One region of the Shewanella sp. HL-SH5 genome, then DNA from elsewhere that is predicted to be linked to it. Evidence: predicted binding sites of a transcription regulator. Region 1 holds the regulator's gene; each other region holds the start of a gene.
The links. The regulator NrdR, encoded in region 1, represses ribonucleotide reductase genes. The targets are predictions, from matches to a motif close to AAACACNANATNTNGTGTTT.
Positions count from the first base shown of each region.

Region 2: nrdD (anaerobic ribonucleoside-triphosphate reductase) is a predicted target of NrdR. The motif match lies at 899-918, and genes of this name have one in related genera.
Region 3: nrdA (class 1a ribonucleoside-diphosphate reductase subunit alpha) is a predicted target of NrdR. The motif match lies at 990-1,009, and genes of this name have one in related genera.

Region 1 is NZ_CP195038.1:2,967,178-2,969,457, reverse strand. Features, by position in the region: gene glyA (serine hydroxymethyltransferase) at 1-1,116, shown strand, start outside; gene nrdR (transcriptional regulator NrdR) at 1,244-1,693, shown strand; gene ribD (bifunctional diaminohydroxyphosphoribosylaminopyrimidine deaminase/5-amino-6-(5-phosphoribosylamino)uracil reductase RibD) at 1,722-2,280, shown strand, end outside.
Region 2 is NZ_CP195038.1:1,562,209-1,564,488, forward strand. Features, by position in the region: gene rssA (patatin-like phospholipase RssA) at 1-747, shown strand, start outside; gene nrdD (anaerobic ribonucleoside-triphosphate reductase) at 974-2,280, shown strand, end outside.
Region 3 is NZ_CP195038.1:2,033,831-2,036,110, forward strand. Features, by position in the region: gene ACRWQM_RS08875 (HAD family hydrolase) at 19-696, shown strand; gene nrdA (class 1a ribonucleoside-diphosphate reductase subunit alpha) at 1,221-2,280, shown strand, end outside.

The DNA of each region.
Region 1 (2,280 bases):
CAAGGTTCACAGTTAACTAATAAATATGCTGAAGGCTATCCAGGTAAGCGTTACTACGGTGGTTGCGAGTATGTTGATGTTGTTGAAACCTTAGCCATTGAACGTGCTAAAGAGTTATTTGGTGCAACTTACGCCAACGTACAACCGCATTCAGGATCACAAGCAAACAGTGCAGTATTTATGGCGTTGTTGAAGCCAGGCGACACTGTACTTGGTATGAATTTAGCTCACGGCGGTCATTTAACCCACGGTTCACCAGTTAACTTTTCCGGTAAATTATATAACATCATTCCTTATGGTATTGATGAGTCGGGCAAAATCGATTATGACGAAATGGAACGTTTAGCGGTAGAGCATAAACCCAAGATGATGATTGGTGGCTTCTCTGCTTATTCTGGTATTGTTGACTGGGCCAGAATGCGTGAAATAGCGGATAAAATTGGCGCATACTTTTTTGTGGATATGGCGCACGTTGCGGGCCTTATTGCTGCAGGTGTTTATCCAACTCCAGTACCTCATGCACATGTTGTTACTTCTACAACGCATAAAACATTAGCTGGCCCACGTGGCGGTATCATTATTTCTGCAGCTAATGATGAAGACTTATACAAAAAATTAAACTCTGCTGTGTTTCCTGGTGGCCAAGGCGGCCCATTAATGCATGTTATTGCTGGTAAAGCGGTTGCGTTTAAAGAAGCACTAGAGCCTGAGTTTAAAGTTTACCAACAACAAGTTGTTAAAAACGCTAAAGCAATGGTTGAAGTATTTTTAGCGCGCGGATACAAAATTGTTTCTGGCGGTACTGAAAACCACTTAATGCTTGTTGATTTAATCGGTCGCGACTTAACCGGTAAAGAAGCTGATGCAGCGTTAGGTAGTGCCAATATCACGGTAAATAAAAACTCAGTACCTGATGATCCACGTTCACCATTTGTCACTTCAGGTGTTCGTATTGGTACCCCAGCTATTACTCGCCGTGGCTTTAAAGAAGCTGAAGCGAAGCAATTAACGGGTTGGATTTGTGACATTTTAGATGACGCACAAAACCAAACTGTGATTGATAGCGTAAAAGGTCAAGTGTTGGCCTTATGCGCTAAGTTCCCTGTTTACGGATAATTCCTACTGCACGGAATATCCTTTCATCACTAATGCTATCCCTAAAGGTTAGCTTAACCTTGATGAGTAAATAGGATAAACTTTAATGGCCACTAATTTTAGTGGCCATTTTATTTTCGGAGGTTCAATGCATTGTCCATTTTGTAGCGCGACTGATACTAAAGTTATCGATTCACGTTTAGTGGCAGATGGCCACCAAGTTCGCCGTCGCCGTGAATGCACAGAATGCCATGAACGTTTTACAACCTTTGAAGGTGCAGAGCTAGTCATGCCTAGGGTGATAAAGCGCGATGGCAGCCGCCAACCTTTTGATGAAGAAAAACTTCGCGGTGGTATGTTACGTGCGGTGGAAAAACGTCCAGTATCTATGGATGAAATCGAACAAGCAATTACTAAAATTAAGTCCACATTACGCGCGACAGGTGAGCGTGAAATTGATTCTGAGATGATAGGTAATTTAATGATGGATCAATTAATGAGCCTAGATAAAGTCGCCTATATTCGATTTGCCTCTGTTTATCGTGCTTTTGAAGATGTGTCACAATTTGGCGAAGCGATTGCTAAATTGCAAAAATAAACTTCCCCTAGGACTTGAGTAACTTTTTATGACTAGCTTTAGTGTATTTGATACCCAAATGATGGGTCGTGCGATTCAGCTGGCGCGAAAAGGTCTTTATACTACGCGCCCCAATCCATCTGTTGGCTGCGTACTTGTCCAAGACTCAATTATTATTGGTGAAGGTTATCATCAAGTTGCGGGTCAAGGACATGCTGAGGTCAATGCATTGGCTGATGCCGCTAAACAAGGACATTCTACCGTTGGTGCTACAGCCTATGTGACTTTAGAGCCTTGTAGTCATTATGGACGTACTCCGCCCTGCGCTTTAGGGTTAATTAATGCCCAGGTTGCTAGAGTCGTTATTGCAGTGAAAGACGCTAACCCTCAAGTAGCCGATAACGGTATTGCCATGTTGCAAGATGCAGGTATTCAAGTTGAGGTTGGTTTATTAGCCGCTGAAGCTTTGACGTTAAACCTAGGGTTTATGAAGCGGATGAAAACCGGTTTGCCATGGGTTACGGTGAAAGTTGCCGCCAGTTTAGATGGCAAAACTGCCTTGTCTAATGGTGTTTCTAAATGGATTACCGGTCCCGCAGCAAGACAAG
Region 2 (2,280 bases), 1.4 Mb from region 1:
TCAAGTTGGGATGTTATTGGATTAATGGACATTAGTTGGCGTAAAGGTGGGCTTATTAGCGGTGAAAAAGTATTTGATGTTATGTCTACTCATATTGGCGCTGTTGACATTGAAAACTTGAAACACCCCTTTGCCGCAGTGGCAACGGATTTATATTCTGGCCAGGAGATTTGGTTTAAAGAAGGATTATTGCGCAATGCTGTCAGGGCATCATGTTCTATGCCTGGCTTTTTACCGCCAGTACAACAAAATGGCCGTTGGTTAGTTGATGGTGCCGTAGTTAATCCAGTACCAGTTTCATTATGTCGCTCGCTTGGTGTCGATATTGTCATCGCTGTTGATTTGAATGGTTATTTACGTAAACAAATGCAAGTGTTGCCCCAGCAAGTCAGTAGCTCTGAGCCTGTGTCTGATGAACACCTTGATGCAGATGCTGAACCGCAAGATTCAGGCTTTATGGATTTATTGGGTAAGGGCAAAGACTATATCAGTAGCTTAAGTGACAAACTGTCGCTTGGCACTAAGTCGCACCCTGGCATGTTAGCGGTAATGTCACAATCGATGGATATTTTAGAACAGCGTCATAAGCGATCTCGATTAATGGGCGACCCACCAGATATTTGTATTATTCCCAATGTATCTGATATTGGCACCATGGAGTTTCATCGTGCAGATGAAGCGATTGCCGCGGGTAAAAAAGCAGTTGAAGATATCGCGCATTTAATTAAAGCGTCGCTTAAAAACTAATTTGAAAATATTGTTCCTAAACTAGCTTGATATCTATGATCAAGCGCTAACAAGCCGATTTTTGGTGCTTATAACATAAATTTACTTTGCTTTTCTTTAGCGTGAAAAATGATGATCTAGATCAACACGGTCAGTGACGATTTAACGCTTAATACACTACATATAGTGTTTTGTGTTTTTCGTATGCCGATATATTGATTTGGCGACGCTAAAGGAGAAGCTGGTTATGTTGGTTGTTATTAAGCGCGACGGATGCCGCACTGCATTTGATTCAAGTCGAATAAAAGATGCCGTTATTGCAGCAATGAAGTCTGCCGGACAATCAGATCATGACTATGCCAATACTTTGGCATTGACAGTTGAACAAGAGTTTCAGCAACAAACAGAAGTGGATATTCATCAACTACAAGATGCAGTTGAAAACAGGTTAATGTCAGGTCCTTTTAAGTCGGTTGCACGTCATTATATTGAATACCGACATGATCGCGATGTGAGCCGCGAGACCAAAAGTAAGTTAAATTGTCAAATTCGCGGTTTAGTAGAGCAAAGTGACAGCAGTCTGTTAAATGAAAATGCCAACAAAGACGCCAAGGTTATACCCACTCAACGCGATTTATTAGCCGGTATTGTGGCAAAACATTATGCCAAAACGCACTTGTTACCCAAAGATGTGGTGGCCGCCCACGAACGGGGGGAGCTGCACTATCATGACTTAGATTACGCGCCTTTTTTTCCTATGTTCAATTGCATGCTAATAGATTTAGCCGGCATGTTAACCCACGGATTTAAAATGGGTAACGCCGAAATTGAAACCCCCAAATCTATTTCGACTGCAACGGCAGTAACGGCGCAAATAATTGCCCAGGTGGCGAGTCACATTTATGGTGGCACCACCATTAATCGTATTGATGAAGTGTTGGCAATCTTTGTTCAAAAAAGCTATCAAAAGCATCTTGCGACGGGGATTAAGTGGCAAATTGCCGACGCTGAAGCCTTTGCAAAAGCGCAAACAGAAAAAGAATGCCATGATGCATTTCAATCACTTGAATATGAAGTGAATACCTTGCATACCGCCAATGGGCAAACGCCCTTTGTCACCTTTGGCTTTGGTTTGGGTACAAGTTGGGAGTCTCGCTTAATTCAGCAGTCAATATTAACTGTGCGCAAGGCGGGATTAGGTAAAAATCGTAAAACAGCGGTTTTTCCTAAACTGGTTTTTGCGATAAAAGATGGCGTTAATCATAAAGCGGCAGATATAAATTACGACATCAAACGCCAGGCGCTAGAGTGTGCAAGTCTACGCATGTATCCCGATATTTTGAATTATGAACAAGTGGTTAAGGCCACTGGCTCATTCAAAACACCTATGGGATGTCGCTCATTTTTAGACACGTTCGAGCAAGATGGTCAGTTGGTACATGAAGGCCGCAACAACCTCGGTGTGGTGAGCTTAAATCTGCCACGTATTGCGATAGAATCTAAGGGCGATGAGGCCAAGTTCTACGCTTTATTAGATAAACGCCTAGTGGTAGC
Region 3 (2,280 bases), 930 kb from region 1:
TACCGCTTAGGAGTCTGCGTGTTAAAGCCCTTGATTAAAGGTGTGTTATTCGATTTAGACGGCACACTTGCCGATACTGCGCCAGATTTGGTCTATGCACTGAACCTTGGCATGGCTGATGCTGGTTATGCTCCATGCAGTCTTGAAAAAGTGAAGCACGCTGCCACTCATGGTAGTTTGGCGCTGGTTAAGGCTGCACTGCCTAATATTAGCGATGATGAGCAAAAACAGATCCAACTAGCATTATTGCATCATTACCAGCTCATTAATGGTGACAAAAGCATTTTATTTGATAACCTTGCAGAGTTATTGAATCATTTTGATGATAACGGTACTCCCTATGGAATTGTGACTAACAAGCATGCTCGCTTTGCCCGTCCTTTGGTTGACAAACTCGGCTTAATGTCGCGAATTAAAACTCTTATCAGCGGTGATAGTACGTTGCACCCTAAACCTCATCGCGCACCTATGCTACTTGCCGCGCAGCAGATGAACATCAGTCCTGAATCGATTATTTATATAGGAGATGCTGAACGCGACCTTATCGCGGCTCAAAATGCCAATATGATTGGTGGAATAGCGCATTGGGGTTATTTATCGCCCCAAGACAAACCTGACACTTGGCCTGGACAACTTCATTTTAAAACCACACAGTGTTTACATGACTATTTTGTATTGAACCGTCAACTTACTTAGTATTATCGATATAAACGGTGTTGTTAAACGGCTTTTATGCTAACTCAAACAATTAATCAAAGATCAATCTAAAAATCAGCTAATAGAATCGATCGCTGATATTTTTAGCGATCAAATTCTTTTAAAATTACGGACAATTATTCTACAGCCCACAGAAAAGCTATATAAATTTGGGGTGTAGGGTTAGCTTTTACTAACTGTTGCGATTATCCTCAACTTATCCACAAGATGTTCTAAAAATTGTGGCTTGCAAAAAACCTCCAACCTCACTATCTTGTATGTTAGATTTTAAAAAACACCATATCTTGTGTGTCAAATACAATCACAGACACTAATGAGTTGTTTAAAATAACTCATTTAATTAAGCTGAACGGGTGACTTAGCGTGCTAAAATGTCTCAATCCGTCGTATTTAATGCTTCAGCATGATTGTTTTTACATGGAAACGTAAACGTGGTTAGACACGATCGCTTTTGGTATTAAGCGCTCAATCACAATAACAGATATAATCAAGGCCTCTCTGCAATGAATAGCAATATGACTGTCACTAAACGCTGTGGCGAACGTGAAAATATCGATTTAGACAAAATCCATCGCGTTATTACTTGGGCAACCAAGGGATTAAAAAACGTCTCTGTATCTGAAGTTGAACTCAGATCGCATCTTCAATTTTTTGATGGTATTCCAACAGAAGCGATTCATGAAACGATCATCAAAGCTGCGGCAGATCTTATTTCCCCTGAATCACCCGATTATCAGTTTGTGGCAGCACGCTTAGCGGTATTCCATTTACGTAAAAAAGCATTTGGTCAGTTCGAACCGCCTAAATTATATGACCATGTCACCAGACTGGTTGAAATGGGCAAATATGATATGCATATCTTGGCTGATTACAGCCGCGAAGAGTTAGACATCTTAGATACTTATGTTGACCATTGGCGCGACATGAACTTCTCTTATGCCGCCGTTAAGCAATTAGAGGGTAAGTATCTAGTTCAAAACCGTGTCACCCACGAAGTATATGAAAGTGCTCAGTTCCTTTATATATTAGTTGCTGCGTGTTTGTTTTCAAAGTACCCCAAAGACACTCGATTACAGTTTGTAAAAGATTTTTATGATGCCACATCAAACTTCAAGATTTCTTTACCGACACCTATTATGGCAGGTGTGCGCACACCAACACGTCAATTTAGCTCATGTGTATTGATTGAGTGTGACGATAGCTTAGACTCTATTAATGCCACCGCCTCATCAATTGTGAAATATGTCAGTCAACGTGCTGGTATTGGTATTAATGCTGGTCGTATTCGCGCCTTAGGCAGTCCTATTCGTGGTGGTGAAGCTTTTCATACCGGTTGCTTACCCTTTTATAAGTATTTTCAAACTGCGGTAAAATCATGCTCACAGGGCGGCGTTCGTGGCGGAGCGGCAACACTGTTTTACCCAATATGGCATTTAGAAGTAGAATCTCTACTGGTTCTGAAAAATAACCGCGGTGTTGATGATAACCGTGTTCGCCATTTAGATTATGGTGTCCAGTTAAACAAGTTGATGTACCAACGTTTAATTAAAGGCGAAGATATCA